DNA from 2 places in the Thalassiella azotivora genome. Region 1 is predicted to be linked to the other one. Evidence: predicted binding sites of a transcription regulator. Region 1 holds the regulator's gene; the other holds the start of a gene.
What was found. The regulator LexA, encoded in region 1, represses DNA repair genes until DNA is damaged. The targets are predictions, from matches to a motif close to TCGAACANNTGTTCGA.
Positions count from the first base shown of each region.

Region 2: a site for LexA is predicted at 5,572-5,587, ahead of ACYVQV_RS07790 (LysM peptidoglycan-binding domain-containing protein). Genes of this name have one in related genera too.

Region 1 is NZ_BAAGTX010000006.1:88,220-102,856, forward strand. It holds gene hflX (GTPase HflX) at 1-981, shown strand, start outside; gene ACYVQV_RS05800 (hypothetical protein) at 1,040-1,738, shown strand; gene ACYVQV_RS05805 (ATP-dependent DNA helicase) at 1,748-3,802, shown strand; gene ACYVQV_RS05810 (L,D-transpeptidase family protein) at 3,894-4,787, shown strand; gene ACYVQV_RS05815 (M15 family metallopeptidase) at 4,784-5,608, shown strand; gene ACYVQV_RS05820 (LysR family transcriptional regulator) at 5,668-6,609, opposite strand; gene ACYVQV_RS05825 (aminotransferase class V-fold PLP-dependent enzyme) at 6,691-7,794, shown strand; gene ACYVQV_RS05830 (nucleoside hydrolase) at 7,813-8,823, shown strand; gene ACYVQV_RS05835 (DUF7218 family protein) at 8,839-9,111, opposite strand; gene ACYVQV_RS05840 (UdgX family uracil-DNA binding protein) at 9,316-9,948, shown strand; gene lexA (transcriptional repressor LexA) at 9,964-10,710, opposite strand; gene ACYVQV_RS05850 (LysM peptidoglycan-binding domain-containing protein) at 11,097-11,552, shown strand; gene ACYVQV_RS05855 (MBL fold metallo-hydrolase) at 11,525-12,322, opposite strand; gene ACYVQV_RS05860 (OsmC family protein) at 12,415-12,915, shown strand; gene ACYVQV_RS05865 (nitroreductase family deazaflavin-dependent oxidoreductase) at 12,993-13,439, shown strand; gene ACYVQV_RS05870 (GOLPH3/VPS74 family protein) at 13,485-14,222, opposite strand; gene ACYVQV_RS05875 ((2Fe-2S)-binding protein) at 14,430-14,637, shown strand, end outside; gene bfr (bacterioferritin) at 14,626-14,637, shown strand, end outside.
Region 2 is NZ_BAAGTX010000009.1:51,961-66,597, forward strand. It holds gene ACYVQV_RS07770 (class I SAM-dependent methyltransferase) at 1-43, opposite strand, end outside; gene ACYVQV_RS07775 (hypothetical protein) at 108-800, opposite strand; gene ACYVQV_RS07780 (DMT family transporter) at 898-1,845, opposite strand; gene pknB (Stk1 family PASTA domain-containing Ser/Thr kinase) at 1,859-3,790, opposite strand; gene ACYVQV_RS07790 (LysM peptidoglycan-binding domain-containing protein) at 3,901-5,367, opposite strand; gene ACYVQV_RS07795 (Rv2175c family DNA-binding protein) at 5,776-6,093, shown strand; gene crtI (phytoene desaturase family protein) at 6,097-7,653, opposite strand; gene ACYVQV_RS07805 (polyprenyl synthetase family protein) at 7,650-8,756, opposite strand; gene metF (methylenetetrahydrofolate reductase [NAD(P)H]) at 8,969-9,940, shown strand; gene ACYVQV_RS07815 (SIMPL domain-containing protein) at 9,954-10,616, shown strand; gene ACYVQV_RS07820 (CDP-alcohol phosphatidyltransferase family protein) at 10,613-11,272, shown strand; gene ACYVQV_RS07825 (acyltransferase) at 11,269-12,363, shown strand; gene ACYVQV_RS07830 (phytoene desaturase family protein) at 12,376-13,914, opposite strand; gene ACYVQV_RS07835 (glycosyltransferase family 2 protein) at 13,945-14,637, opposite strand, start outside.

The sequences.
Region 1 (14,637 bases):
ACGGCGCTGATCCTCGACATCTTCGCCCAGCACGCCAAGTCCAAGGAGGGCAAGGCGCAAGTCGAGCTCGCCCAGCTCGAGTACCTGCTGCCGCGCCTGCGCGGCTGGGGCGAGTCGATGTCCCGCCAGGCCGGTGGCCGTGTCGCCGCGGGTGCGGGGATCGGCTCGCGCGGCCCCGGCGAGACGAAGATCGAGCTCGACCGGCGGCGGATCCGCACCCGGATGGCGAAGCTGCGCCGCGAGATCAGGGCGATGAAGCCCGCGCGGGAGACCAAGCGCGCGGACCGCCGGCGCAACGCCGTCCCCAGCGTCGCGATCGCGGGCTACACCAACGCCGGCAAGTCCAGCCTGCTCAACCGGCTCACCGGCGCCGGGGTGCTGGTCGAGAACGCGCTGTTCGCGACGCTGGACCCCACGGTCCGCCGGGCGCAGACCCCCGACGGCCGCCTCTACACGCTGGCGGACACCGTCGGCTTCGTCCGCCACCTGCCCACCCAGCTCGTCGAGGCGTTCCGGTCGACGCTGGAGGAGGTCGCCGAGGCCGACCTCGTCCTGCACGTCGTCGACGCCTCGCACCCGGACCCCGAGGGCCAGATCGTCGCGGTCCGCGACGTGCTCGTGGAGGTCGGGGCGGACGGCGTCCCGGAGCTCGTCGTGCTCAACAAGGCGGACGCCGCGGACCCGGAGACGGTGGCCCGGCTGCGCCGGCGGGAGCCGCACAGCGTGCTGGTCTCGGCGCGCACCGGCGCGGGCATCGAGGCGCTGCGCGAGGCGGTGGCCGCCGAGCTGCCGCGGCCCGACGTCGAGGTGGACGTCGTCGTCCCCTACGACCGCGGGGACCTCGTGCACCGGGTGCACGCCACCGGGGAGGTGCTGGAGGAGGAGCACACCGGCGACGGCACGCGGCTGCGGGCCCGGGTGGGCAGCGAGCTCGGGGCCGACCTCGAGCCGTTCTCGGTCGCCTCCACCGGTGGCCATTGAGGGGACCCTCACCCGCCTGACCCACGGGCCGGCGTCCGGGGGCAGTAGCGTCGGTCGCGTGCGGGTGCGCGGACGAGCAGCGGGGGTGGTCACGGCGGTCGCCGTCGCGTCCCTGCTCGCCGGCTGCGCGGCGGCGTCCGACGACGAGCCGGAGCCCGTGGCGGGCGTCACCCTGCAGCACGTCATGGCCGAGGAGCCCCCCAGCTGGCAGACGGGCCTGCTCGAGGCCGGCGCGCGGCTGCAGTACGTCGACGGCGCCTACCGGATGACCGCCACGGGGTGGCCGCTGGTCTCCCCGAACCAGGACCGGCGGGCCGTCGACCTCGACCCCGTCGTCGTCGACGCGGGGCTGCGGCTGGTGTCCGGCACCGGCCTGTACGGCGTGGCGTGCGGCGTCACCGAGGACAGCGCCTACGTGTTCGTGGTGGGCAGCCAACCCGGCGGGACGCCCTACTACGGCGTGGCGACGCTGCGCGACGGCGTGGCACGCGTCCTGCAGGACTCCTCGACCAGCCCCACGGCGCCGCCCGGCCCGCAGGCCGGTCCGGGCACGGTGACCCGGGTCGGGGGCCGCTGCTCCGCCGGGGACGAGCCGGGCACCGCCGTCCTGCAGATGGCGGTCGACGGCCGGGAGGTGCTGACCGTCGAGGCCGACGAGGGCGAGCCCCGGGGGCAGGTCGGGCTGGTGGCGCTGAGCCGCTCGGAGCAGCCCCTCGTGGTGGACGTGCTCGACGTCGGGATCGCCGGCCCCGGCTAGGCTCTCGCGGTGCCTGCCGCCGACACCGCCGACACCCCGCCCCGCACCCGCCGGGACCGGGACGTGCCCGCGGTCGCGGACCTGCTCGCCACCGCGGTGGACGCGCTCGGCGGCGCCCACCGGCCCGGTCAGCAGGCGATGGCCGAGGCCGTCGAGACCGCGGTCGCCACGGGTGAGCACCTGCTCGTGCAGGCCGGCACCGGGACGGGCAAGTCGCTGGGGTACCTGGTGCCGCTGGTGCGCCAGGCGGTCGTCTCCGGGCGCACCACGGTGGTCTCCACCGCGACCCTCGCCCTGCAGAACCAGGTGGTCGAGCGCGACCTGCCCCGGCTCGCCGACGCGCTGGAACCCGTCCTCGGCCGCCGTCCCACCTGCCAGATCGTCAAGGGCCGGGCCAACTACGTGTGCCTGCACAAGCTCGAGGGCGGCTTCCCGGAGGACGACACCCTGTTCGGCGCCGAGTCCCTGCCCGACCTGCCGGGGACGGTGGTCGCCACGGACGCCGGCGCCAGCCGCCTCGGCCGCGAGGTGGTGCGGTTGCGCGAGTGGGCGGAGCGGACCACCAGCGGTGACCGCGACGAGCTGGTCCCCGGTGTCTCCGAGCGGGCGTGGCGTCAGGTCAGCGTGGGGCCGCGGGAGTGCCTCGGCGCGCAGAAGTGCCCGCAGGCCGCCGCGTGCTTCGTCGAGACCGCGAGGTCGCGGGCGCACGACGTCGACGTCGTGGTCACCAACCACGCCCTGCTCGCCATCGACGCGTTCGAGGGGCGGCAGATCCTGCCCGAGCACGACGTCCTCGTCGTGGACGAGGCCCACGAGCTGGCGGACCGGGTGACCTCGGTGGTCTCCGCGGAGCTGAGCGCGGGCATGGTCGCGGCGGCGGCGAGCCGCGCCCGCAGCAGCGCCGGGACCGACTCCAGCGACCTGCAGGTCGCGGCCGACGAGCTGGCCTCGGCGCTGGACCCGCTGCCCGAGGGCCGGCTCGCGCACGGCCTGCCGGACGGCGTGCGGCCCGTCGTCGAGGGGGTCCGGGACGCCGCCCGGCAGCTGCTCACCGCGCTGAAGCCGGCGCCGGGGGAGCGGGGCGACGACGTCGCCGGTGCGGGCCGTCAGCTCGCCCGGGCCGCGGTGACCGAGGTCTTCGACGTGGCCGAGCGGATGGCGGCCGACCTCGCCGGGGACGTGCTGTGGCTCTCGGTCAGCCGGTTCGGTGCCGGTGAGCCGCGCCGGGCGCTGCACGTCGCGCCGCTGTCGGTGGCGCGGATGCTGCGCGAGCGCCTCTTCGCCGAGCGCACCGTGGTCCTGACCTCGGCGACCCTGACGCTCGGCGGGACCTTCGACGCGGCGGCCGGCTCGGTCGGCCTGCTCGACAGCCAGGGCCCGCCCGACGAGACGGTCCGCTGGCGCGGCCTGGACGTCGGCAGCCCGTTCGACTACCCGCGGCAGGGGATCCTGTACGTCGCCCGCCACCTGCCGCCGCCCGGCCGCGACGGCGTGCCCGACCGGTTGCTCGACGAGCTGGCCGCGCTGGTCGAGGCCGCCGGCGGCCGCACCCTCGGGCTGTTCTCCTCCCGGCGCGGTGCGGAGACCGCAGCCGCCGCGATGCGCGAGCGGCTCGACGTCGAGGTGCTGTGCCAGGGCGACGACACCACCCCGACCCTGGTGCGCCGGTTCGCGGCGGAGCCGTCCACCTGCCTGTTCGGCACCCTGTCGCTGTGGCAGGGCGTCGACGTCCCCGGCCCGGCGTGCCGGCTCGTGGTGATCGACCGCCTGCCCTTCCCCCGCCCGGACGACCCGCTGGCCAGCGCCCGCCAGCAGGCGGTCAGCGCCGCCGGTGGCAACGGGTTCATGGCCGTCGCCGCCCAGCACGCCGCCCTGCGGATGGCCCAGGGGGCGGGGCGGCTGATCCGCTCCACCGAGGACCGCGGGGTCGTCGCCGTGCTCGACCCGCGGCTGGCCACCGCCCGGTACGCCGGGTTCCTGCGCTCGTCGCTACCGCCGCTGTGGCCGACCACGGACCGGGACGTCGCGCTCGGAGCCCTGCGCCGGTTGCACGCCGCGGGCTGACGAGCGGGTAGCGTGACCGTCCGTTGTGTCCGGTCGGTCGCTCGGGGTGAGGAGACGACCGGCGGGAGTGGACGGGACCCCCGGAGGCGAGATGGGCACGGGACGGGCGCGCCGCGCCGCCGTGGTGGTGACGGCCGTGGTCGTGACCCTCGGCGTCGTCCTCGGCACGGCGTACGGCGCGGGCCTGCTCGACCGGTCGGGTGCCCCGGGCGCCGGCCGCCCGGCCGCGTCGGCCGACGGCGACCCTGACCGCCCTGGGGCCGCCGGCGCGGTCGAGGTCAGCGTGCCGTCCGCGACCGGGCGGCCGCCCGAGCCGACGTCCGGGTTCGTGCCCGTGCCGCCTCCGCAGGCCACGCTCGTGGTGACCCCGGACGCGGGTGGCACGGGTGCCCCGGACGCGGGGCGGAGCGAGTCGGGGACGGGCGAGGCGTGCGACGTCGGACGGGCCGCCGGTGCGGACCAGGTCGTCGTCGTCCGCTCCTCGGGGACGCGCGCCACCGTCCGGGCCTGCGCCCGCGGCGACGACGGGTCGTACGTCACCGAGCTCGGCCCCTACCGCGGCTACGTCGGGTACTCCGGCGTCACCGGCAGCAAGCGCGAGGGGGACGGCGCCACCCCCGCCGGCGTCCACCCGCTGCGCGGCGGCTTCGGCACGCGCCCCGACCCGGGCCTGGCCCAGGGCTGGTTCGTCACCGGCGCCGCGGACGTCTGGGTCGACGACCCCGACTCACCGCACTACAACACCCACCAGCGCAAGCCCGCCGACGGCCGCTGGGCCAGCGCCGAGGACCTCGTCAACCCGCCCGCCTACGACTACGCGCAGGTGATCGGCTGGAACGAGTCGGCGACCCCGGGTCGCGGCAGCGCGATCTTCCTGCACGTGTCGACCGGCAACCCGACCGCGGGCTGCGTCAGCCTCCCGCGGTCCGACCTGCTCGAGGTGATGCGGTGGCAGCGCAGCGGCGCGGTCATCGCCATCTCGTGAGCGGTCGCCAGCAGGCCGCCCGGGCGGCCCTCGCCGGCGCCGCGGTGCTCGCCCTGCTCGCCGGGTGCGGTTCGCCGGACGCCGTCCCCGACGCCGCCGACCAGACCGCGGCCGTCGACGCGCCGGACGACGACGGCGCGCTGGTCAGCGTCCCGCCGGCGCCCGAGCCGACCGGACCGCCCACCGCGGTCCTGCGCGCCGAGCCGCCCCCCTCGCCGACCGTCCTCCCCGGCGTCGCGCAGGGCACCGCCCCGAGCGGCGCGCCCGATGGTTTCGTCTGGTCCGTCGCACAGGTCGGGCCGGCCGACCTGCCGCACTCCTGGCGCGAGGGGTGCCCCGTCCCGCCGTCGGACCTGCGGGCCGTCACCCTGTCGCACCGCACGATGGACGGCGGCGTGCGCACCGGCGTGCTCGTCGTCCACGCCGACCTGGTCGAGCGCACCCGCCGCGCGTTCGCCCGGCTCTTCGAGATCGGGTTCCCGATCACCAGCATCCGCCCGGTCGACGAGTTCGGTGGGGACGACGACGCGTCGATGGCCGCGGACAACACCTCGGGGTTCAACTGCCGCGCCGCGGTCAGCGACGGGCCGACGTCCTGGTCGAAGCACGCCTACGGGCGGGCGATCGACGTCAACCCCGTGATCAACCCGTACGTCCTCGGTGGCAGGGTGCTGCCCCCCAAGGGCGCCCGGTACACCGACCGCGACCCGGTGCCCGGCATGTTCACCCCCGGCAGCGAGGCGCTGGCGGCGTTCACCGACAACGGGTTCACGTGGGGCGGCACCTGGCGCAACCCGGACTACCAGCACCTGCAGCGCTGACGGCCGCTGACCCGTCACCGACCCGTCGCTGACGAGGGCGTTCCGGCGAGGACGCGGCGTCAGCCGTCGAGGCGGGTCATCTCCTCGCCGAGGTCGGCGGCGGTCTCCACGAGCACGTCCACGGCGGCCGCCACCGCCGGGACGCGCAGCAGGTCGGCCGTGGTCACCGCGTGCACCTGGCGGGTCGACGGCGGGGTCACGCGGCGCAGGACGACGTCGGTGTTGCGCGACGCCTGCAGCACCATCCCCGGGATGAGCGCCACGCCCAGCCCGGCCGACACCAGCCCCAGCACCGCGACGTAGTCGTCGGTGGCGTACGCGACCTCCGGCTCGAAGCCCGCCGCGTCGCAGACCTGCAGCAGGTGGCCGCGGCAGCGGGGGCAGCCGGCGATCCACGTCTCGGAGTCCAGGTCCGCCAGCGCCACCTCGGAGGCCCGGGCCGCGGGGTGCCCGGGCGGCAGGGCGAGCCACAGGGGGTCGGTCAGCAGCGGCCGGGTGACCAGGCCGCGCAGGTCGCCGGTGTCCTCGCCACCGAGCTCGTTGCCCGGGTAGGAGAACGCGACGGCGAGGTCGCAGCGACCGTCGCGCAGCTGCTGCAGCGACTCCGGGGGCTCGGCCTCGGCGAACGTCACGCGCACCCCCGGGTGGCGCTCGCGCAGCCGCACCAGGGCGCGGGGGAGCAGCGTCGCCGACGAGGAGGGGAAGGCCGTCAGCCGCACCCGGCCGGTGCGCAGCCCCGCGAGCGACTCGACCTCCTCGCGGGCGGCCTCCAGCGCGGCCGTCACGGCGGCCCCGTGCCGGGCGAGGACCTCCCCCGCCTCGGTGAGCCGCACGCCGCGGCCCGCGCGCTCGAGCAGCGCCGTCCCCAGCCGGCGCTCGAGCCGGCGTACCTGCTGGCTCACCGCGGGCTGGGACGAGCCGACCACCGCGGCGGCCGCGGAGATCGTCCCGGTGTCGGCGATGGCGCGCATCATGCGCAGCGCGGAGGGGTCGAGGTCCACCACCCGACCATAACGTCGGTGATGGGTGGGAGACCTGACTGTCGGTTGTGTGATCCCTCGACCGCGCGGTGCACTGGTGGGGTGACGACCTCGACGACCGCGACCCCCTCCCTCGACCGCCGCGAGACGCCGGGTGCTCTCGAGGCCGCGCGCGCCGCGTTCGACCGGGTCCCCGGGCACCTGGACGCCGCGTCGGCGGGTCTGCCGCCGCGGACCGTCCAGGCGGCGCTGCGCGGCGCGCTCGACGAGTGGGCCGCGGGCAGGGCCACCCCGGCCGGCTACGACGAGGCCGTACGACGCTCCCGCTCCGCGTACGCCGGTCTCGTCGGCGTGGAGGCGGACCGGGTGGCCGTGGGGTCGCAGGTGTCCGTGGCCGCGGGGCTCGTCGCCGCCGCGCTGCCCGACGGCGCCGAGGTCGTCTGCGTCGACGGCGACTTCTCCTCGATGGTGCACCCCTTCCTCGTGCACGCCGACCGGGGCGTCACCGTCCGGCACGTGCCGCTGGACGGGCTGGCCGAGGCGCTGCGCCCGTCGACCACGCTGGTCGCCTTCTCCCTCGCCCAGTCCGCGTGCGGCTCGCTCGCCGACGCCGTCGCCGTGCGCGAGGCCGCCGCCCGGCACGACGTCCTGACGTTCTGCGACCTCACCCAGGCCGCCGGCTGGATGCCGGTGGACGCGGGCGGTTTCGACCTGACCGTCTGCTCGGCGTACAAGTGGCTGTGCGCCCCCCGGGGCAGTGCGTTCCTCACGGTCGCCCCGCGGCTGGAGGAGCGGTTCCCGCTGCGTCCGCTGCACGCTGGCTGGTACGCGGGCGAGTCGGTGTGGGACTCCTGCTACGGGCCGGGCATGGAGCTCGCGCACAGCGCCCGCCGGTACGACGTCTCCCCGGCGTGGATGCCGTGGGTGGGGACGGTGCCGGCCCTCGAGCTGTTCGGGTCCGTCCCGGCCGAGGACGTGCGCCGCTGGGACGCCGGCCTGGCCGACCGGGTGCGTGAGGCGCTGGACCTCCCGCCCGCCGGTCGAGCCGTCGTGTCCCTGGACGACCCGGACGGCACGTTGCGGTCGCGCCTGCTGGACGCCGGTGCCCGCGTCGCGGGCCGGGCCGGCAGGGTGCGCCTGGCGTTCCACCTGTGGAACGACGAGGACGACGTGGACCTCGTGGTCCGCACGCTGACGCGCCGCTGACCACCTGGGGAGGAGCCCGTGCCACGTCCGCCCGGCGCGGCGCCGGTGCCCGTGGTGCTCGACGTGGACGCCCGCGAGGACGACCTCGTCGCGGTCGCGGTGGCGGCCGGGCACCCCGACCTGGACCTGCGGGCGGTCACGGTGACGGGCGCGCTGCCGGACGACGAGACCGGGGCGGAGCGGGTGCGCGCGCTGCTCGGTGCGATCCGCGGGAGGTCGGGGACGGGGCCGGAGCTCCTGCGGCCCGAGGACGCGGGGGAGCAGGTGGCGGGCACGGGCGCGGCCGGCCTGGCCCGGGCGCTCCAGCAGGTGCCCCGGAACGCGGCTGACCGGTCACCGGCTCGGGCGGGCGGGTGCGTCCTGGTGGTGACCGGACCACTGACCTCGGCGGCCGAGGTCGCGGTGTCCAAGCCTGATCTGCTCTCGCGGGTCCGACGACTGGTGTGGATGGGCGGGGTCCTCGGGCCGGGCGTGGTGGGCACCCGCGGAGGACGGGTGTGGGAGCAGCCGCGCCCCGGCGGCGGGCGGCTGCCGGACGTCGAGACGAACGCCCGCGCCGACCCGAGGGCTGTGCGCACGGTCCTGTGCGGCGTCCCTGGTGCCCGCGGCGTCGGGCCGGTGGTGCCGGCGACGGTGTGCGGCCTGGACGCGACGTTCGGGGCGCTCGTCGACGACGGCGTCGTCGACCGGATCCGGGGGACGGCGCGGGACGCGGCGCACGCAAAGCTCCTGGACCGTCTGGTGGCGTTCGCGCTGGCGCACGAGACGCGGTACCGACGCGACGCCGGACTCGCCCACCCGCCGCTGCACGACGCCGTCGCCGTGGTCGCGGCGGCCCGTCCCGAGGTGCTGCGCACGGTGCCGGGTGGGGTGAGGGTGCAGGTCGAGGGTCCGCGGGCGGGGCGGCTGCACCTCGGGACCGCCGGGCCGGGCGCCGTCCCGGTGCACGTGGCGACCGGTGTGGACACCACCCTCCTGTGGGACCACGTGGTCCTGGCGCTCGCCCGGCTCGGCGGCGGCCCGCGCTGAGCCGCCCGCGCGCGGCTAGTGGTTGCGCAGGGCGTCGATCAGCTCGTCCTTGGTCATCGAGGACCGTCCCTCGATGTCCAGCTCGGCCGCTCGGCCACGCAGGTCGTCGACCGTCCAGTCCTCGTACGAGCCCGAGCTGCCGCCCTTCTCCCCGACGTCGCTGCGGCTGCTGTTGCTCGCCGCGTTGGCGATCCGGGCGGACTTCTCCTTCGAGTTCCCCTCGTCCCGGAGCTTCTCGTACAGCTCCGGGTCCTTGACGCTGGGGCCGGGGTCCTTCTGACCGGGCACGGTCTCCTCCTCCTCGTCGGTTGGGCGTGGAGCGCCCTCTCACCGTGCACCCGCTCGTCGTGACCGGCCACTCCAGCCGGCCTCCTGAGGTCGGGTCGCACGAGGTCCCGGCCGGTCGTAGCGTCCGGTCGTGGCCGGCGCGCGGGTGGACGCGCCCCGGGCAGGGCGCCGGCCCAGCCGTCGCGACGCCGGGGTGGTGAGGACGTGGAGCGTCCGGGTGCGCAGCAGTGGGTGCCGTCGGGGGGTCGGGTCGGCGTCTCCACCCTGAGGCGGGCGGCGGAGGCGTGCCGCGGGTGCGAGCTGTACCAGGACGCCACGCAGGTGGTGTTCTCCTCGGGGCCCGCCAGGGCGCGGATGGTGCTCGTCGGTGAGCAGCCTGGTGACGTCGAGGACCGGGAGGGCGAGCCGTTCGTCGGACCAGCCGGACGGCTGCTGCGCAAGGCGCTGGCGGAGGCAGGGCTGGACGCCGGCACCGTGTACCTGACGAACGCCGTCAAGCACTTCCGCTTCACGCCGACCCGCGGTCGCCGGCGGCTGCACCGGACGCCGGACCTGGCGCACCTGACGGCCTGCCGGCCGTGGCTCGACAAGGAGCTGGCGGTGGTGCGGCCGGAGGTCGTCGTCCTCCTCGGGGCCACCGCGGCGAAGGCGGTCTACGGCTCGTCGTTCGCGGTGACCCGGCAGCGGGGGGTGGTGATGGCCTGGCCGTCCCCATCGGGACCGCAGGCCGTGGCGACCGTCCACCCCTCGGCGGTCCTGCGTGCCCGCGACCGCCGGGACGAGGCCTTCGACGGTCTCGTGCAGGATCTGGCCGTGGCGGCCGCGGCCCTCGGCTGAGCGGCGTGGACCGCGTCAGACGCTGCGCAGCACCGCGACGACGCGACCGAGCACGGTCGCCTCGTCGCCGGGGATCGGCTCGAACGCCGGGTTGTGCGGCAGCAGCCAGACGTGGCCGTCGCGACGCTTCAGCGTCTTGACGGTCGCCTCGCCGTCCAGCATCGCGGCGACGATCTCGCCGTTCTCGGCGACGGGCTGGCGGCGTACCACCACCCAGTCGCCGTCGCAGATCGCGGCGTCCACCATCGAGTCGCCGACCACCTTGAGCAGGAACAGCTCGCCGTCACCCACGAGCTGGCGGGGGAGGGGGAAGACGTCCTCGACGGCCTGCTCGGCGAGGATCGGCCCTCCGGCGGCGATGCGGCCGACGACGGGGACGTACGACGGCGCCGGGCGGTCGTCGCCGGAGCCGGTCTCGTCGACGGCGCCGGGTGTCACGACCTCGATCGCGCGTGGGCGGTTCGGGTCACGCCGCAGGTAGCCCTTGCGCTGCAGCGCCGTCAGCTGGTGGCTGACGCTGCTCGGGCTGGTCAGGCCGACCGCCTCCCCGATCTCCCGCATGCTCGGCGGGTACCCGCGGCGCGTGACGGCCTCGCTGATGCACTCGAGCACCTTGCGCTGGCGCGGCGTGAGGTCCGTGCCGTCGGCCGCATCGGGCAGCTCGTGCACGGTCGCCTCCACCTGCGGGCCGACCGGTACCGCGCCGTCGGTCGCCGTGCCCTTGCTCGTCCTGCCGCTCGTCCTGCTCCGCCTCGTGGCCACCCTCGCTCCTCCCGTGGTCGGGTGCCGCACCCGAACCGCCCGCACACCCGCCTGACCGGACCCCGCGCGCACGCCGAGACCGCCTGCACCGACTCGCCGTGCCGTTGGTGATCACCGTAGTCCGACGGACCCCTGGGTTCAAACAGGTGTTCGACTGCGTGTCATGCGAGGCGCTGCTCCGATCGGGTGACCCGTCGCGGGCCGGGCTGTCGGTGGTGGCTGCTGCAGTGGCTGCTGCAGGTCGGGTCCGACCGGCGGACCGGGAGGCGGTTGCTCACGGCGAGAGCGGTGGACTCGTTCGAACAGGTGTGCTAGACATCGAACCTGTGTTCGACTCGAACACGAGTTCGACCCGGCTCAGCCGGTGACGAGGAGCGGGAGGGACCATGAGCGCAGCCACCCTGGACGTCCGCCTGACGGGCGGGTGCCCGCCACGGGACGTCGACGCCCTCGTCCTGTCCTTCCCGAGCCGGCGGACGTCGAGCCGCACCGAGCCGGCGCCGGGCCACGCGTCGCGGGCGCGGCTGGCTCGGCCCGCGCGTGCGGAGCGGCCGCTCCGGCTGACGCGGCGCGGTCGCCTCGTCGTGACCCTGACGAGTCTGCTGGTCGTGACCGGGCTGGGGGTCCTGGGCGCCCAGACGGCCACCGGCGGGACGACGGCGGCCGAGCCGACCGGCCTGGCGTCGGTGACGGTGCTGCCCGGGGACACCCTCTGGTCGATCGCCCTCGAGCAGGACGCCGAGGGCGACGTCCGCGACCGCGTGGCAGAGATCCGGTCGCTGAACGCCTTGAGCACCTCGAATCTGCAGGCCGGTCAGGTGCTGCTCGTCCCGACGTCCTGACCCCCGACGTCCTGCCTCCTGGCGTCCCAAGTCCCGGCGTCCTGGCTCCCGACTCCCTCACCCGGCGTCCGGGGCCCGGCAGCGCGCTCGCGCAGGTGCGACCGCTGCTGCTCCACGAAGGTCCGGTCCACCGCCGCGCCGTGACCGGGGATGACGACGTCACCGTCGCCGATCCGTCCGAGCAGGCGCCCGAGCGTCGCAGGCCACGCCCTGAGGTCGCTGTCCGCGCCGACCGAAGGGGGCCCCGACTCCTCGACCAGGTCACCGACCAGCCAGCACCCCGCGGCGGGGACGTGCACCACCAGGTCGTGGTCGGTGTGACCGCGACCCGGGTGCCACAACCGGACCTCCCGGTCGCCCAGGAGGACGCGGTGCTCGTCGACGACGACCTGGTCGGGTTCGACGAGCCGGACCTCCCCGAGACCAGGCACCGGACCGTCACCGTCGCGCACCCACCGCTCCAGGTCGGGCCGCTCGTAGGCGTCGAGGTGACCCGCGAGCCGCTCGTGGCCGTACACCGGGACCGGCCCCGTGGACGCGAGCACGCGGTGCGTGCCGAAGGAGTGGTCGAAGTGCGCGTGGGTGAGCACGACCGCCCGGACCGGCACCGCGAACACGACGAGGTCCTCCAGCAGCCGGCGGGCCTCGCGGGCCGAGGACCGCGTGTCCACCAGCAGCAGGCCGTCCTCGCCCCTGACGACCCCGACCGTCACGTCGAACGGGTCGTACCTGCCCTGCAGCACGCCGTCCGCGACCTCCACCCACCTCACGGGACGGACGGTACGCCGCAGCCCGACCGGTCAGGTCCCGCCGACCGCGCCGGCGCTGCCGACCGGGCCGGTGCCCTGAGAGAGTGGGTCCCATGGCCGAGACCCCTTCCCCGCAGCCTGCGCCGACGGCTGCCGACCCGACCGCCGCCGACACGACCGCCGCCGACACGACCGCCGCGGACACCCACCGCGAGGTCACCCTCAGCCGCCTCGACACCGGCGTCTACCTGGCGCGCAACGCCCGCGGCGGTGAGCTGAGGTTCGGCAGCACCGCGGGCGCCGACTTCACCCCCGTGGAGCTGCTCCTGGCCGCCATCGGCGGGTGCTCGGCGGTGGACGTCGACGTCGTGACCGGCAGGCGCAGCCCCGCCGACCACTTCGAGGTCGTCGTCGGGGCCGACAAGCACCGCGACGCCGACGGCAACAGCCTGCGCGACATCACCGTCACCTTCCGGCTGCGCTTCCCCGACGGCGCGGACGGCGACGCGGCCCGGCAGGTCCTGCCCCGGGCCGTCTCCGCCTCGCACGACCGCACGTGCACCGTCAGCCGCACCGTGGAGCTGGGCACGCCGGTGACCGTGGTCGTGGACTGAACTCCGAGCCCGGTGCAGGACGCGCCCGCGGGCGCGGTGGGTGGTGCGCGCGTGAGCCCGTCGCGTTGAATGACGACGTGACCCGACTCGAGGACAGCGCCTACACGCCCAGCCCCAGCGAGTTCGTCCGCCGGCAGGTGGAGCAGTACGAGAGCAGCGGTGGGACGTCCGTCCCGCTGATCCAGGGCCGACCGACCGTCCTGCTGACGATGCGTGGCGCCCGGACCGGCGGCGTGCGCAAGGTGCCCCTGATGCGCGTCGAGCACGACGGCCGGTACCTGGCGGTCGCCTCGATGGGGGGCGCGCCGTCCCACCCGGCGTGGTACCACAACCTCGTCGCGAACCCCCGCATCCTCCTGCGGGACGGCACCACCCAGACCGAGGTGGTCGCCCGCGAGCTCGACGGCCCCGAGCGCGAGGAGTGGTGGCAGCGCGCGGTGGCGGCCTTCCCGCCGTACGCGGAGTACCAGACCAAGACCGACCGGCTGATCCCCATCCTCCTGCTGGAGCCCGTGGCCGCCTGAGAAGCGCGCCGGGCCTGGGCAGGGCGACGACCGACGGCGCCGTGGTCAGGTCGCGGTGGTCGCCGCGACGGTCCCGGCCACGATGACCGTGGCCATCACGGCGGCGTCGACCTCCTCCACGGCCTTGCGCACCGCCGCGGGCGCCCAGTCGGCCGACGTGAGGTCCTTCGCCCGCCGCGCCACGGCCTTGCGGTCCCCGTCGGGGACGACCTTGTGCAACGCGTCGACCGCAGCCAGCAGGCCGACGAGCGCCGTGGTCCGGGGGTCACCCGGGTGACCCCCCAGGACCACCCACCGCAGGCGGTGCCGGACCCGCTGCTCGGGGTGGGGGTCGGTCTCGGGCCACGCCCGCGTGCGGAACAGCCCCAGCACGCGGCCCTCCCGCTCCTGCACGATCCCGGCGGCCGTCAGGCGGTTCAGCAGGCCCTCCCGCAGACCCCGGGCGAGCGGGCCGAGCGCGTCCTGGGGCTTCCTGCCCGACCGGTGCGCCACGCGGGCGAGCGCCTCGCCGAGCAGGGGGTCCGCGGGGGCCGGTGCGCCCGTGGTGAGGAGACGCCCGACCGGCAGCGGCCCGCCGTCCGCCCCGTGCTGGGTCCCGTCGGAGACGACGACGTGACCGCCGAGGGCGAGCTCGGCGAGGACGGCGCCGGCCAGTGCGGGGTCGAGCCGGCTGCCGTCGACGAGCGGGCGCCCGGTGTGCTCGTCCAGCAAGAGCAGGAGGAGCTCCTCGGCCAGCAGCAGGGGGTGGCGCACCGGGTCACCGGTCGGTGGGGACGTGCTCACAGGGGGCCTCCTCCTCGTCGCCGGGCACCGCCCGGTCCGCGTTCCCGTCCGCGCCCAGTCTGCGCGGGGTCGCTCTCGTGGGCATCGACCCTCCGGGCGGTCGACCGGTTCCCCCTCGCGACGGACCCGCGCCCCCGCCGCCGTCCCGCGGGTCGGGACAGCGACATCGACCACAGCGAGACTTAGGCTAGCCTTGCCTCCGTGATCGTGTGCCACTGCGAGGTCGTCAGCGACCGCCAGCTGCGGGCCGCCGTCGACGACGGCGCCTCGACGCTGGCCGAGCTGTGCCGACGGACGGGTGCGGGGCAGAGCTGCGGTGGCTGCGTCTTCACGGTGAAGGCCGTCCTCTGCCAGCATGGCGTCGCGCACACGCCGTCGAGGGGAGAGGTCCCGCATGCAACCCGTGAGCCCGCGA
Region 2 (14,637 bases), on a different contig from region 1:
CCGCCGCGGTCGCCCGCGGCGGTCCTCGACGTCCGTCGTCCACACCCGCCACGGTAGCGACGCGACGCCACGCGACGCGGCCGGGCGCGGACAGGTCGGTCCGACGCTCAGCCGTAGTACGGCACGATGCAACGCACCGACAGCTCGTTCGACACGTCCCGCGGTGCGCCCGGGACGCCCCAGTGGACGTTCACCTCGGCCGGGTTGATCCCGAGGATCCAGTGGTCGTACCCCTCGCCGCTGGAGACCTCCGCGCCACCGGGGTTCACCCCGAACACGGTGCTCTCGTCGGGGCGGGCGGCGTCGCCCTTGCAGTTCAGCCGCCCGTAGAGGTACTTGACGGTCTCCCCAGGCGCGAACGTGACGTACCCGGTGCCGTCGCCGAGGTAGCTGTCGCCCATCCGGTTGAGGAAGTCCCCGTTCGACAGGGAGCCGTCGCGCTCCCACAGCCAGAACGGCCCGAGCGTGACGGGTCCCGTGCCGGAGGTGCGGCGGATCTCGATGCGGGCGGAGTAGGTCTGCGCGTACCCGTAGGCACCCTGGATGTAGATCGACCGCTGACCGTTCAGCTGCACACCGACCAGCTCGGCCCTCGTGACGGGCGTCGGTGTCGGCGAGGGGCTGGGGTCCGGCTCGGGGTCGGGGAAGGGGTCGCAGACCGGCGGCGGCTCGGGGACGTCGCACAGGGGGATCGCGGTCGCCGGAGCGGCCGTCGTCCCCGCCGCCACCAGCGCCAGCCCGGTCATCCCCGCGGCGGCCAGCCCCAGCCGTCGCCGCGTGCCCACGAACGCGTTCCTCATGTCCGCTCCCTCGGCCGTGCCACCCACGGGCACGCTGCCGGGGCAGATGAGCAGCGAACGCGTGCCCCTGATACGCCGACGCTGCCCCCACGGCATGTCAGGGCTCGTGGTGCAGCGCCTCCGACGGCGGGTCCTCGACGGCCAGCGGCTCGCGGGCGCGCCGTCCGGCCCGTCTGGCGGCGAGCCGTGGCCCGAGCTCGGCGACGTACATCGCCAGCAGGACCAGGCTGCCGCCCGCCAGGAGCCGCGCCGTGAGGGACTCCCCACCCAGCAGCACGGCGAACACGGCCGCGAACACCGGCTCGGTCGTCATGACGATCGCGGCCCTGGTCGCGGTCAGGTGCGCCTGCGCCCACGTCTGCACGATGAGCGCGCCGGCACCGGCCACCAGCGCCATGTAGAGCACCGCCGCCCAGGACGCGCCGTCCGGGGGCAGGACGACGCCGCCCGGCGCCGCGCCGGCGACGCACACCGCGGCGATGGCGAGCATCTGCACGGTCGACAGGCCGAGGGCGTCGCGCTGCGTCGACCACGCGCCGAGACCGACGATGTGCAGTGCGTACACCAGCGCCGACGCGAGGGTGACGAGCTCACCGGTCCCGACGGCGAGGCCGCGCAGGCTCAAGACGGCCAACCCGGTGGTGGCCAGCGCCACCGCCACCCACGTCGTCGCGGGCGTCCGCTGCCGCAGCAGCACCGCCCCCAGGACGGGGGTCAGGACGACGTACATGCCGGTGATGAAGCCGGACACGGACGCGTCGGTGGTCTCCAGCCCCCACGTCTGCAGGATCTGCGCGACGCCGTACACGACCCCGAGGGCGGCGCCGCGCCGCCAGGCGCGGCCGTCCAGCGCCCGCAGCGGCCGCCAGAACACCACGACCATGACCGCGGCGGCGACGACGAACCGGACGGCGAGGAAGTCCAGCACCGGCAGGACGACCAGGACGTCCTTGATGAGGAAGAACGTGGACCCCCAGACGGCGGTGACGAGGGTCAGGCCCAGCGTCGCCGACGTCGTCGTGGAGGGCCGGAGCCCGGTGGTCACCTCAGGGTCCGCCTCAGACGACCCGCAGGACGACGGTGCTGCCCTTCGGGGCCTGCTCGCCGGCGCCGGGCGAGCTGCCCAGCACGGTGTCGAAGCCGCCGGTCACCAGCCGCTGGACCTCGACGACGAAGCCCTCGGCCTCGAGGATGCGCGTGGCCTCCTCGGACTGCTTGCCGCGCACCTGCGGGATCTCGACCAGCGGGGGGCCGGCGGAGACCACGAGCTCCACCGGGTCACCGCGGAAGAGCGTCCCGCCCTCGGGGTCCTGACTGATCACCGTGCCGCGCTCGACGGTCTCGGAGAACTCCTCGCGCACCGTGGTGGTCAGCCCCGCGTCGGTGACCGCCCGCTCGGCGTCGGCCCGCGGCTGGCCGGTGACGGTCGGCACGTCGATGGGCTCGCGCCCCCGGGACACCTGCAGGTCGATCTCGAGGGTGCGACGGACGGTCTCGCCGGCCGGCACCGACTGGGCGACGACGGAACCCTGCGGAACGTCCTCGCTCCAGTCCTCGGTGACCTCGCCGACCGCGAGGTCGTTCTCCTCCAGCACGGCCACGGCGTCCTCGCGGGTGCTGCCCACGAGGTCGGGCATCGCCGTGAACGCCGACCCCTGGGAGACGACGAGCTCGACGCCGCCGCCCTTGCGGACGTCGCCGCCGGGCCCCGGCCGGGTCTGGATGACCGTCCCGGCGGGGATCTCCTCGTGGTACTGCGGCACCTGCTCGGGCTCCAGCCCGGAGGTGCGCAGCACCTGCTCGGCCTGGGCGACCGGCTGGCCGACGACGTCCGGTGTCGTGGTGTACGCGCCGGGGCCGGCGGTGAAGAACCAGGCGGTGACGCCGGCCAGCAGGGCGGTGAGGAGCACCGCGACGAGCGCCACCAGGCCACGCCGGCGACGGTGGCCGCCGGGCCCGTAGCCCCAGTCACCGGGCGCCACACCGCCGTCCACCCCGCCGTCGTCCTCCTCGTCGACCGGCAGCGCCAGAGCACGCCGCTCGCGGGGGATCGCGATGGTCGCGCCCGCACCGGGCACGTCGTCGCCGGCTCCGACCGCCGGGACGTCCTGCGGGTCGGGGTCGCGGTCGAGCACCGACTCGGGCAGCCCGCGGCGCAGCGCCCGGACCTCGCCGAGCAGCGCGCCGGCGTCCGCGGGGCGCTCGTCGGGGTCGCGGGCGGTCGCCCAGAGCACCAGGTCGTCCAGCTCGCGCGGCAGGCCCGGGTCGACACCGGACGGCGCTGGCACGCCGGAGTTCACGTGCTGGTAGGCGACCTGGATGGGCACGTCGCCGGTGATCGGCTGCCGGCCCGTGAGCACCTCGTAGAGCAGGATCCCGGCCGCGTACACGTCGCTGCGGGCGTCGGCCACACCCCGGGTCACCAGCTCGGGGGACAGGTAGGCCACCGTGCCCATCAGCATCCCGGTGGTGGCACCGCTGGTGGAGGTGGTCGCCGCGCGGGCGAGCCCGAAGTCGGCGACCTTGATCCGCCCGTCGTCGGTGACGAGCACGTTCTCGGGCTTGACGTCGCGGTGCACGATCCCGGCGCGGTGGGCGGCGGCCAGGGCGTCCAGGACGGCGTCGAGGACCTCCAGCGCCTGCCCGGGGGACAGCGGCCCGTGCCGGGTCAGGTGGTCGCGCAGGGTCCGGCCGTCGACCATCTCCATCGCGAGGTAGACGGCGCCGCCGTCCTCGCCCTGGTCGAACACGGCGACGACGTTCGGGTGGGAGAGCCGGGCCGCGGACTTGGCCTCGCGGTGGAAGCGGGCGACGAACTGGTCGTCGTCGGCGAGGTGCGGGTGCATGACCTTGAGCGCCACCTCGCGCTCCAGCCGCGTGTCGGTGGCCAGGTACACCGTGGCCATCCCGCCACGGGCGATCTTGGACGTGACGGCGTACCGCCCGTCGACCACCCGGCCGACGAGGGGGTCCGCGATCGTGCTGTCCACGCCGGCGAGTGTACGGCGACGCGGCGCCGCCTCCGGGGAGGCGGCGCCGCGCGCGGTGTCCGAGGAGCCGCCGGGCGCCGTGTCAGAGGGGCGCCCCCTGCCGGGGGAGGTCAGCGGTAGCGGGCCGCGAGCGTCTGGACGTTCGCGACGTACCGGCGGGTGTCGGGGTACATCCCGTTCTTCCGCACCCCGGCGAGGCCCTGGTAGTACGCGGCGATGCCCTGCGCCTCGTCGTCGGCGGCCCGCAGGTTCGCCCGCAGGATGAGGACGCCGGCCAGGGCGTTGTCGTGCGGGTCGAGCAGGTCGAGCCGCCGTCCCGCCATCTGCGAGGCCCAGGTGCCGGAGGAGGGGATCACCTGCATCGCCCCCACGGCGTTGGCGGGCGAGACGGCCCGCTGGTTGAAGCCGGACTCCTGGAAGCCGATGGCCTGGGCCAGGGCCGGGTCGACCCCGTACCGCCGGGCCGTGTCGGCGATGATCTGCCGCATCTGCTCCCGGCTGGGCACGGACCGGGACGCCAGCGCGTCGCGGTTGGCCGTGGCCGCCGCGACGGTGGAGTCGGGGTAGGTCCGCCCGGCGAAGCTGTTCGCCATCGGCGCGGCCGTGCCGGACGGCAGCGAGATCGTCTGGCCGACGCGGATGGTGCCGCGGGCGTCGAGCTGCGGGTTGGCGCCGCGGATCGCCGCGACGGTGGTGCCGGTGCGGGCCGCGATGTGGCTGAGGGTGTCCCCGCTGCGGACCGTGTAGCGCGACGTCGGGGTGGCCGCGGGGGCGGACGCCGGTGCGGAGGCGCCCGATCCGCCCGGCACCGTGAGGCGCTGGCCGACGCGGATCGTGCCGCGTGCGTCCAACCCGGGGTTCGCGGCGCGAAGCGCCGCGACGGTGGTGCCGGAGCGGACGGCGATGTGGCTCAGCGTGTCCCCGGCGCGGACGGTGTACCCGCCCGACGCCGACGTCGACGCCGGTGCCGGCGCCGCGGCCGGCGAGCCGCCGGGCAGCGTCAGGACCTGGCCGGCGCGGATGAACCCGCGCCGGTCCAGCCCGTTGGCGGCGATGATCGCGGCCGACGACACCCCGGTGCGGGCGGCGATGTGGCTGACGGTCTCGCCGGCCCGCACCGTGTGCCGGGTGCCGCTGCTCGCCGGGGCGGCGGGTGCCGAGCCGGCGGCGCCGGGCAGCGTCAGGACCTGGCCGGCGCGGATGAAGCCGCGCCGGTCCAGCCCGTTGGCGGCGATGATCGCGGCCGACGAGACGCCGCTGCGGGCCGCGATGTGGCTGACCGTGTCGCCCGGCCGCACGGTGTACGTGGGACCGGCGGCGCGGACGGGGGCCGCGGCGGTCAGCGTCCGGACCGCCGGGGCGGACGGCGTCGCGGCCTGCGGGTCCTGGGGGCCGGTCACGGGCCGGGTGCCCTCGGCGTCCGTGGTAGCGGGCTCGGCCTGTGCCGGCGCGGCGAGCACGCACGAGCCGAGGACGGCGGCCAGGGCGAGCGGGGCGCCCGGGGTGGGGGAGCGTCGGTGGGTGCGTGCGCTGCCGGCGCCGACGGTGACGCGGCCTGCGGTCGCGTGCTGCGGCATGCGGCCTCCTCGGAACGGTGGGGCGGACCCCGGGTGCTGTGGTCACTGCTGTGCGGTCACTGCTGTGGTCGGAGCGGCCCGTGGTGCTGCTGGGCCGTGGGTGGTCACCGTGCCGTGTGGCGACTCTCGGTGCTCGTGTGACTACGGTGACCGATGGGGAACGTACAGCAACTCCACCCCGGCACGGAACGACAGCGATGTCATTCGTACGCCCGTGTGAACGGCTCTCTCCAAGGTCCACCCGAGCACGCCCCCGAGCGGTCCCGACCCGGCCGGCGGGCGCCCCCACGGCGAGGCCGCCGCCCCGTCACTACCCTCGGTCGCGTGGAGCAGCAGGAGACGCGGCGCGACCCGCAGGACGAGCAGCACGACCCGGCGGCCCGGCTGGAGGAGCTCGTCGACGAGTGGATGACCCTGCCGGACGTCGCCGAGCACCTGGGGGTGGACCTGCGCCGGGTCCGCCGGATGCTCGACGACCACGTGCTGGCCGCCGTCCGGCGGGGGCACCCGCGGGTGCTGAGCGTCCCCCGTGCGCTCGTGGACCCCGAGCCCATGCCGGAGCTGCCGGGCACGCTGAGCGTGCTGGCCGACTCCGGCTACGGCACCGCGGAGGCGCTCGTGTGGCTGTTCACGCCGGACGAGACACTGCCGGGGACGCCGGTGGAGAACCTGAGGGCGGGCCGCAAGACGGAGATCCGCCGCAGGGCGCAGGCGCTCGCGTTCTGATCGTCAGCGCCAGGCGCGCGAGCGGTAGGACCGGTCCCGGCCGGTCACCCGCTCGGCGGCGAGCCGACCGGAGACGAGCACCATCGGCACCCCCACACCCGGCTGGGTGCCCGAGCCGGTGAGCACCACGTTGCGCCCCCACAGGTTGCCCGGCCGGAACGGGCCGGTCTGGCGGAACGTGTGGGCCGCCGCGAACGGCGCGCCGGCCTCCATCCCCCGGGCCTCCCAGTCCGCCGGGGTCGTCACGTCCTCGACCTCGATCCCGTCCGCGAAACCGGGGAAGCCGCGCTGCTCCAGCGTCGCGAGGGCGTGCTCGCGGTACCGCGGGCCCACCCGCCCCCAGTCGATGCCCGCCGTCGTGTTCGGCGTCGGGAACAGCACGTAGTAGCTGTGCCGCCCGTCCGGGGCCAGCGACGGGTCCGACACCGACGGGGCGCTGACCAGCACGCTCGGGTCCGACATCAGCCGGCCCGAGGTCAGCTCGTCGAACACGCCCTTCCAGGCGTGGCCGAACGAGATCGTGTGGTGCGCCAGGCCCGGGTACCCGGTCGAGGACCCGGCCAGCATCAGCCAGCACGAGGGGGAGTACCGCAGCCGACGGCGCACCGGCGCCCCCAGCAGGTCGCGGCGCGCCACCGGCAGGTCCGGGCTGAGGACGACGACGTCGCAGGGCACGCGCTCGCCGTCCGCCGTCCGCACCGCCGTCGCCCGGTCGCCGCAGCGCTCCACGGACTCCACCGTCACGCCGTACCGGATGTCGACACCGTGCGCCTGCGCGGCGGCGGCCATCGCCCGGGGGACGGCGTTCATCCCGCCCCGCGGGAAGAACACGCCCGCGACCGAGTCCATGTACGCGATCACCGCGTACAGCGCGAGCGCGTCGTACGGGGAGACGCCGGCGTACATCGCCTGGAACGAGTAGACCCGCTGGGTCCGCTCGTCCTTCAGGTACCGGGCCACCTCGCCGGCCAGGCTGCGGAAGCCGCCCGCCGCGGCCAGCCGCACGAGGTTGGGGGTGAGCAGGTCCGCCGGGGTGTCGATGTTGCGGTCGATGAAGTCCCGCATCTCGTAGCGGTAGTAGCGGCTGACCAGGTCGACGAACCGGCGGTACCCCTCCGCCTCGGCCGGACCGCACAGCGCCGCCACCTCGGCCGCCATCGCCTCCGGGTCGGCGTGCACGTCCAGGCCCGAGCCGTCGGCGAAGCGCGCCCGGTACAGGGGGGCGACCGGGTCCAGGGTGAGGTGGTCCTCCATCCGCTCGCCCAGCGCGTCGAAGCAGTCGGCGATCAGGTCGGGCATCGTCAGGACCGTCGGCCCCGTGTCGAAGCGGTACGTCCCGGTCGGGCCCTCGCGCACCAGCACCCCGGCGCGCCCGCCGGGGCCGTCCTCGCGCTCCAGCACCGTGACGCGCCGTCCTGCCCCGGCCAGGCGCATCGCGGCGCTCAGCCCCGACAGCCCGGCGCCCACCACGACGACGTGGTCGGTGGGGCCCTGGACGGTCCGCACCCGGCCGGGGACGAGCGCGTCGGCGAGCCGGCGGGCCCGGGTCGGCCCGCTCACGCCGTGCGCTCCGTCGCGGTGCCGACGAGGTCGAGCAGCACCGTCCGCGCCGGCTCGGCGACCTGGGCGCCGTCCAGGGCCCGGCGCGCCGCGGCGACCTGGGAGGCGATCATCCGCTCCGTCTCCTCCAGCGCGCCGCTGCCGCGCAGCACGTCGCGCACGCGCTGCACGCCGTCCTCGTCCAGGTCGCGGCGGCCCAGGTGCTCCTCGAGCAGCGAGCGGCCCCGCGCGTCCGCCGCCCGGGACGCGAGCGCCACGAGCACCGTCCGCTTGCCCTCGCGCAGGTCGTCCCCGGCCGGCTTGCCGGTCGCCTCGGGGTCGCCGAAGACGCCGAGGACGTCGTCGCGCAGCTGGAAGGCCTCACCGAGGGCCAGGCCGTACGCGCTGTACGCGGCCCGCAGCGCCGGGGAGGCGCCGGCCAGGGCAGCGCCGACGAGCAGCGGGTGCTCGATCGTGTACTTCGCGGACTTGAAGCGGATCACCTCCCGCGCCACGGCCACCGGGTCGTCCCCGGACGAACCCCCCGACTGCGCGAGGACGTCGAGGTACTGACCGGCCATCAGCTCGGTGCGCATCCGGTCGAACTCGCGCCGGGTCGCCTCGACCCGCGCGGGCGCACCGGGCAGGCCGTGGCCGCCGTCGGCCAGGTGCTCGCGCAGGGCCCGGGACAGCAGCTCGTCGTTCCAGGACAGGCACAGGTCACCGGCGAGGACGGCGGCACCGTCGCCGAACTGCTCGGGGTCGCCGAGCCACCCGCGCTCACGGTGACGGGCGGCGAACGCCCGGTGCATGGCCGGCCTGCCGCGGCGCGTGTCGGAGCGGTCCATCACGTCGTCGTGCAGCAGCGCGGCGGCCTGGAACAGCTCCAGCGACGCGGCGACCCGCACCGCGACGTCCGCCGCGACCGGGTCGGGGCCGCCCGCGCCGCGCCACCCCCAGAAGCAGAACGCCGGACGCAGCCTCTTGCCGCCGACCAGCAGGTCCTGGACCGCGTCCAGGAGCGGCAGGGTGTCCACCGACACGGCCGCGAGCACGGCGCGCTGCTCCTCCAGGAAGGCGTCCAGCACCCCCTGCACGCGCCGGCGCAGGTGCGCCGCGTCCAGCGGGTGGCGAGCGGGTCCGCCCTCGGCAGCGGCCTCGACCCCGGCGTCGACGGGTGCGGGCGGGGTCGGGGTGGGACGCGTCACGTGCTCTCCTGCCTCGGCGGGTCTGCCGCGCGGTGCGCGGTGCTGTCGACCGTACTTCGGGCCGGACCGCTCCGGCGGATGCGAGCGTAGGCGGCCGGCCCCCCGCACGCTGCCTCTAGGCTGGCCCCATGGCCCTGGGGAACCTGACGACGAGCCGACCGACCGCGACGCTCGTGGACACGATCAGCGACCTGCTCGCCTCGGGGCGGCGGTCCTTCTCCTTCGAGTTCTTCCCGCCCAAGGACGACGCCGGCGAGGCCGTCCTGTGGGCGTCGATCCGGCGGCTGGAGGGGCTGGCCCCGACGTTCGTGTCCGTGACCTACGGGGCCGGCGGGTCGACCCGCGACCGGACGGTGCGGATCACCGGCCGCATCGCCAGCGAGACCACCCTCACCCCGGTCGGCCACCTGACCTGCGTCTCGGCCTCCAGGGACGAGCTGCGCCGCGTCGTCGGCGAGTACGCCGCGGCCGGGGTGCGTAACGTCCTGGCCCTGCGCGGCGACCCGCCGGGCGGGCCCGGCGCCCCGTGGGTCCAGCACCCGCAGGGCCTGCAGCACGCCGTCGAGCTGGTCGAGCTCGTCCGCGGGCTCGGCCGGTTCGACGTCGGCGTCGCGGCCTTCCCGTACCGCCACCCCGAGTCGCCCGACCTGGAGCACGACGCCCGCGTCCTGGCGATGAAGGCCGACGCCGGCGCCGCGTTCGCCGTCACCCAGCTGTTCTTCGAGCCCACCGCGTACCTCGAGCTCGTCGAGCGGGCCCGGCGGCACGGGTGCACCATCCCGATCATCCCCGGGCTGATGCCGATCACCACGATCGGGCAGATCGAGCGCTTCGGCGTGCTCGGCGGCAACCCCGTCCCGCCCGCGCTCGTGGAGCGGCTCACCGCTGTCGCCGACGACCCCGCCGCCGTCCGGGCCGTGGGCCTGGAGGCCGCCGCCCGCCTCGCGCAGGACCTGCTCGACGGCGGCGCGCCGGGCCTGCACTTCTACACGCTGAACCGGTCCACGGCGACGCTGGAGATCTACCGCTCGTTGGGCCTGGACACCCCCGCGTCGCGGCAGCGCCCCGCTGTCACCGGGGTCGCCGGCGCGCGGGCGTGACCGGGGTCCGACCATGACCGGTCCCGCCCCGAGGGCCGAGACCGACGGCGGCGACGAGGTCGTCGTCACCGGGACGGGGAGCGCGGCCACGGCACCCGACGTCGTCACCGTCGCGCTGACCGCCACCTGCCGCCGCGACGACGCCGCCGCCGCGGTCGCGGCCGTCGACGCCGTCGTCCGGGCGGTCGGTGACGTCGTCGCGGCGGCGAACCCGGTGTGGGCTGCGGCTCCCGCCACGACCGCCCTGGCCGTCCACGCCGAGCACCGGCACGACCCCGAGGTCGGCAGCCGCCGCACCGGCGTGCGGGCCGTGCACGGCCTGCGGCTGGGTGTGGACGACGTCGACCGGCTGGGCGAGGCCCTGGCCACCGTGCTGGCGGCCGGCGGCGACGACCTCGAGCTCGACGCCGTCGCCGCGGGTGTCCGCGACGACACCGACCTGCTGGACCGCGCCCGCCGCGCGGCCTTCGCCGACGCGCGGCACCGGGCGGAGGCGCTGGCCGCACTGGCCGGGCGCACCCTCGGGCCGGTGCGCGCCGTCACCGAGGAGCCCGCTGGCCCCCCGCCGGGCGGTCCCCGCCCGTTCGCGGCCCGCGGGGCCCTGGAGGCCGTGGCGGTCGCCCCCTCGGAGGTCGAGCGGACCGTCGTCCTGACCGTGCGCTGGCAGCTTCGATGAGCGGCGCCGGGCCCGGCGACGACGAGGCCCGCTGGCGCACGGAGCACCACCTCGACGCCGGGGCCGGCGGGCCGCTCGTCGGTCCGTGGCTGCGGCTCGTCACCGCCGCGGCCCGGCCGCTCGCCCGCCGCGGCGTCGCCCCCGACCTGCTGACGGCCGCCGGCGTGGTGGCCGCGCTCGCCGCCGTCCCCGTCGCCCTCGCCGGCGGCCGGTGGACGCTGCTCGTCGCCGCGCTCGTGCTCCTCACCGCGGCGATGGACGGGCTCGACGGAGCCGTGGCCCGGCTGCGGGAGCACCGCAGCCGCTGGGGCGGCGTCGTCGACGCCACCGCGGACCGGTTCTCCGAGGCCGCGTTCGGCCTGGTGCTCTGGGTGCTCGGCGCCCCGGCCGCCCTCGTCGTCGCCGCCGTGGCGGGGACGACGGTGCTCGAGTACGCCCGGGAGCGCGCGGCGGCCACCGGAGCCGCCGACGCCGTCGTCCTCACCGTGGCCGAGCGGCCCACCCGGGTGATCGTGACGCTGATGTTCGCGCTCGCCGCCGGTGTCCTGCCCCACCAGGCGGCGGCGCTCGCGACCACCGGGGCGTTCGTCTGGCTCGCCACGGCGCTGGTCGGGGCCGTGCAGCTCGTCGTGGGGTGGGGCAGGCTGCCCCGGTGAGCGCGCTCGAGGCCCTGGACGCCGTCCCGGAGGAGCCGCCGCCGCGCACGCGCACCGCCTGGATGGACCCCGCCCGGGTCCTGGCGATCGTGGCCGTCGTGCTGGTGCACGTGCTCGCTCCCACCGTCGAGGGGCGGGGGGTCACGACCGGGGACGCCGGGTGGTGGCTGGCGAACGGGCTGAACTCGGCGGCGCGCTGGTGCGTCCCCGTCTTCCTGATGATCAGCGGTGCGCTGGCGCTCGACCCGGCGAAGGTGGTCCGGCCCCGCGACTTCTACCGTCGTCGCTGGCAGCGCATCGGCGTCCCACTGGTGTTCTGGACCGGGGTGTACCTGCTCTTCCGGTGGATGGTCCTGGACCCGGACCTGACGCCGGGCGAGGCGGCGACGGACGTGGCCCGCGGCGCGCCGTTCCTCCAGCTGTACTTCCTCTACGTGCTCGCCGGGCTGGTGCTCGTCACGCCGTTCCTCAAGGTCGTCACCCGGCACGCCACGTGGCGGATGCAGCTCGGTTTCGCCGTGGTGCTGCTGCTGCTCGGCGTCACCGACCAGCTCCTCGGCTGGCTGGGCGGGGTCGGTGAGCTGAACGCCGCCACCCGGTTCCTGCCGTTCGCCGGGTACTACGTGCTGGGGTGGTGCCTGCGGGACGTCGTCCTGACCGGTCGCCGGCTGCTGTGGTGCGCCGCGACGTGGGGCGCGTCCGTCGCCGTCACCGCCGTGCTGGCCGCCGCGCAGGACTTCGGGGCGCTCGGCCGGTGGGCGTACGGGTTCCTGTCCCCGGGGGTGGTGACCATGTCGGTGACCGCGTTCCTGCTGCTGCACGCGCTGCTGCGCACCAGCGAGGGCCGGGCGCAGCGGTGGCTGCGACCGGTCGCCCCCCTCGCCTTCGGCGTCTTCCTCGTGCACGCGGCGCTGGTCTTCGGCCTGCGGCGCGTGACCGGTGTCGCCGACGACCTCGGCGGGGTGCTGCTGTCCGCGGTGGGCCTGACGCTGCTGCACCTGGTGGCGTCGGCTGCGGTCACCTGGGTGGTCCTGCGGGTGCCGTACCTGCGCGCCGTCCTCGGTGAGCCCGCACGGCCGCAGTCCGCCTGAGCGGGGCGACGCTCAGGCGGACGTCGCGGGTCCGACGAGGTCGGCGACGATGTTCGCCGACATCCCCACCAGCGGCAGGCCCCCGCCGGGGTGCGCCGAGCCGCCCACCAGGTACAGGCCCGGCAGGCCGGAGGCGTTCGCGGGCCGCAGGAACGCCGAGCGCGCGCCGTTCGACGAGCTGCCGTAGATCGAGCCGCCGACGCTGCCGGTCCCGCGCTCGAGGTCAGCCGGCGTGCGCACCTCCCGCCACAGCACCCGCTCGCGCACGTCCAGGCCGCGCTCGGCCATGACGTCGAGCACCCGGTCGGCGTACGACTCGGCCAGCGGCCGACCGTCGTCGCCCGCACCGTCCCAGTCCACCCCGGCGCCCCGGTGCCCGGGCGTGTGCCGGGGGGCGTTGACCAGGACGAACCACGCCTCGTGGTCGTCGTCCGGTCGCAGGGCCGGGTCGTCCGGTGCGCTCACGTAGACCGTCGGGTCGGGCACCGGCACCGGCTGCCCCCGGTGGCGGCCCACGCCGAACACCGCGTCGAACTCCGCGTCGTAGTCGGCCGGGAACAGCACCGTGTGGTGGCGCAGGTCCGGCGTGCGCCCCCGCAGCGCCAGCAGCAGCACGAAGCCCGAGAGGGACGGCGTCGCGCGGCGCAGCCCCGGGGCGACGGCACGGGTGCTGCGCGTGCGCGGCAGCAGCGTCCCCACCAGGCGGGCCACGTCGACACCGGAGACCACCACGTCCGCCGGGACCCGCTCGCCGTCGGCCAGCTGGACCCCGGCCGCCCGGCCGCCGTCCACCAGCACGCGGACCACCTCCGCGCCGGTACGCACCGTCGCCCCGTGCAGCTCGGCGCGTTCGCGGACGGCGTCCCCGAGGCGGCGCAGCCCCCCGCGCACGTACCAGGACCCGAACGTCTGCTCCACGTACGGCACCGTCGCCAGCGCCGCCGGGGCACGGCGCGGGTCCGACCCGGTGTACGTGGCGTACCGGTCCAGCAGCGTCCGCAGGTGCGGGTGGGTCAGGTACCGGCCGCCCAGCGCGCGCAGCGAGTGCCACGGCGCGATGGTGCGCAGGTCGTCGAGCCGGCGGCTGTACCCCGCCAGCGTGCGGGCGCCCTGCAGGGGCGAGGCCAGGAACGGGTCGCGGGTGGCGTCCCAGATCCGCCCGGCGCGGGTGAGGAAGTCGAGCCACTGCTGCCCGGCGCCGTCGCCGAGGGCGTCGTCGAGGGCCCGCTTCAGCCGGGCGCGGCCGCCGTTCGGGACGTCCAGCTCCGTGCCGTCGGCGAAGCGGTAGTGGCAGGCCGGGTCGACCTCGACGAGGTCGACGTGCTCCTCCAGCGGCGTCCCGGTGTTCGCGAACAGGTCCCGGTACACCGCCGGCAGCGTCAGCAGGCTCGGGCCGGTGTCGAACGAGAAGCCGTCCCGGCTGAACCACCCCAGCTTGCCGCCGGTCGCGGGCTCCTTCTCCAGCACGGTGACGTCGTGCCCGGCAGCGGCCAACCGGACCGCGCACGCCAGACCACCCAGGCCGGCACCGACGACGACGACGCGCGACACCGCACCAGCTCCTGTCGTGAGTGAGGGGCGTCAGGCTACGCCCGCACCGCCGGTGCGGACCGCGCGGCCCTTCCACGACAGCGCACCCCGCCGGTGCTGCACCACCGACCGCGCGGTCAGGTACGCCAGCGCCGCCACGGACAGCGGGTGGGCGGCGGCGTCGGGGACCACCCGCGCGCCGGTCCGCCGTCCCGTCAGCACCCGGCCCGCGACCCCCGCCGCGTACCCGACCAGACCGACCCTGCTGCCCGTCAGCGCCGCCACCGCCGGCAGCACGTACGCCGCCGACAGCAGTCCGGTGACGGCAGCCGCGCCCGCCGGTGAGCCGAACGCCGACCACAGCGACTTGCTGTACCCGTCGCGGACCTGCCCCCAGCCCTCGTACATCCGGCAGGACGCCACGTCGGTGCCGTCGGTCACCACGCCGTGCCCACCGGCCGCCTTCACGGCCCGCAGCAGCGCCAGGTCGTCCAGCACGTCACCGGCCACCGCCTCGTGCCCCCCGCAGCGCCGGTACACCCCGGCGTCGACGCACAGCAGCTGGCCGTTGGCCGCGCCCAGGGACGGCCGGCTGGTCCGCTCCGCCACGCGCAGCGGGACGGTCGTCAGCCACGACCACTGCAGCAGCGGCTGGACCAGCCGCTCGCCCGGGGTGACGGCGACCTGGCGGGGGTAGGGGCACACCAGGTCCAGGCCGGTGCGCCGCAGCTGGGTGACCGTCGC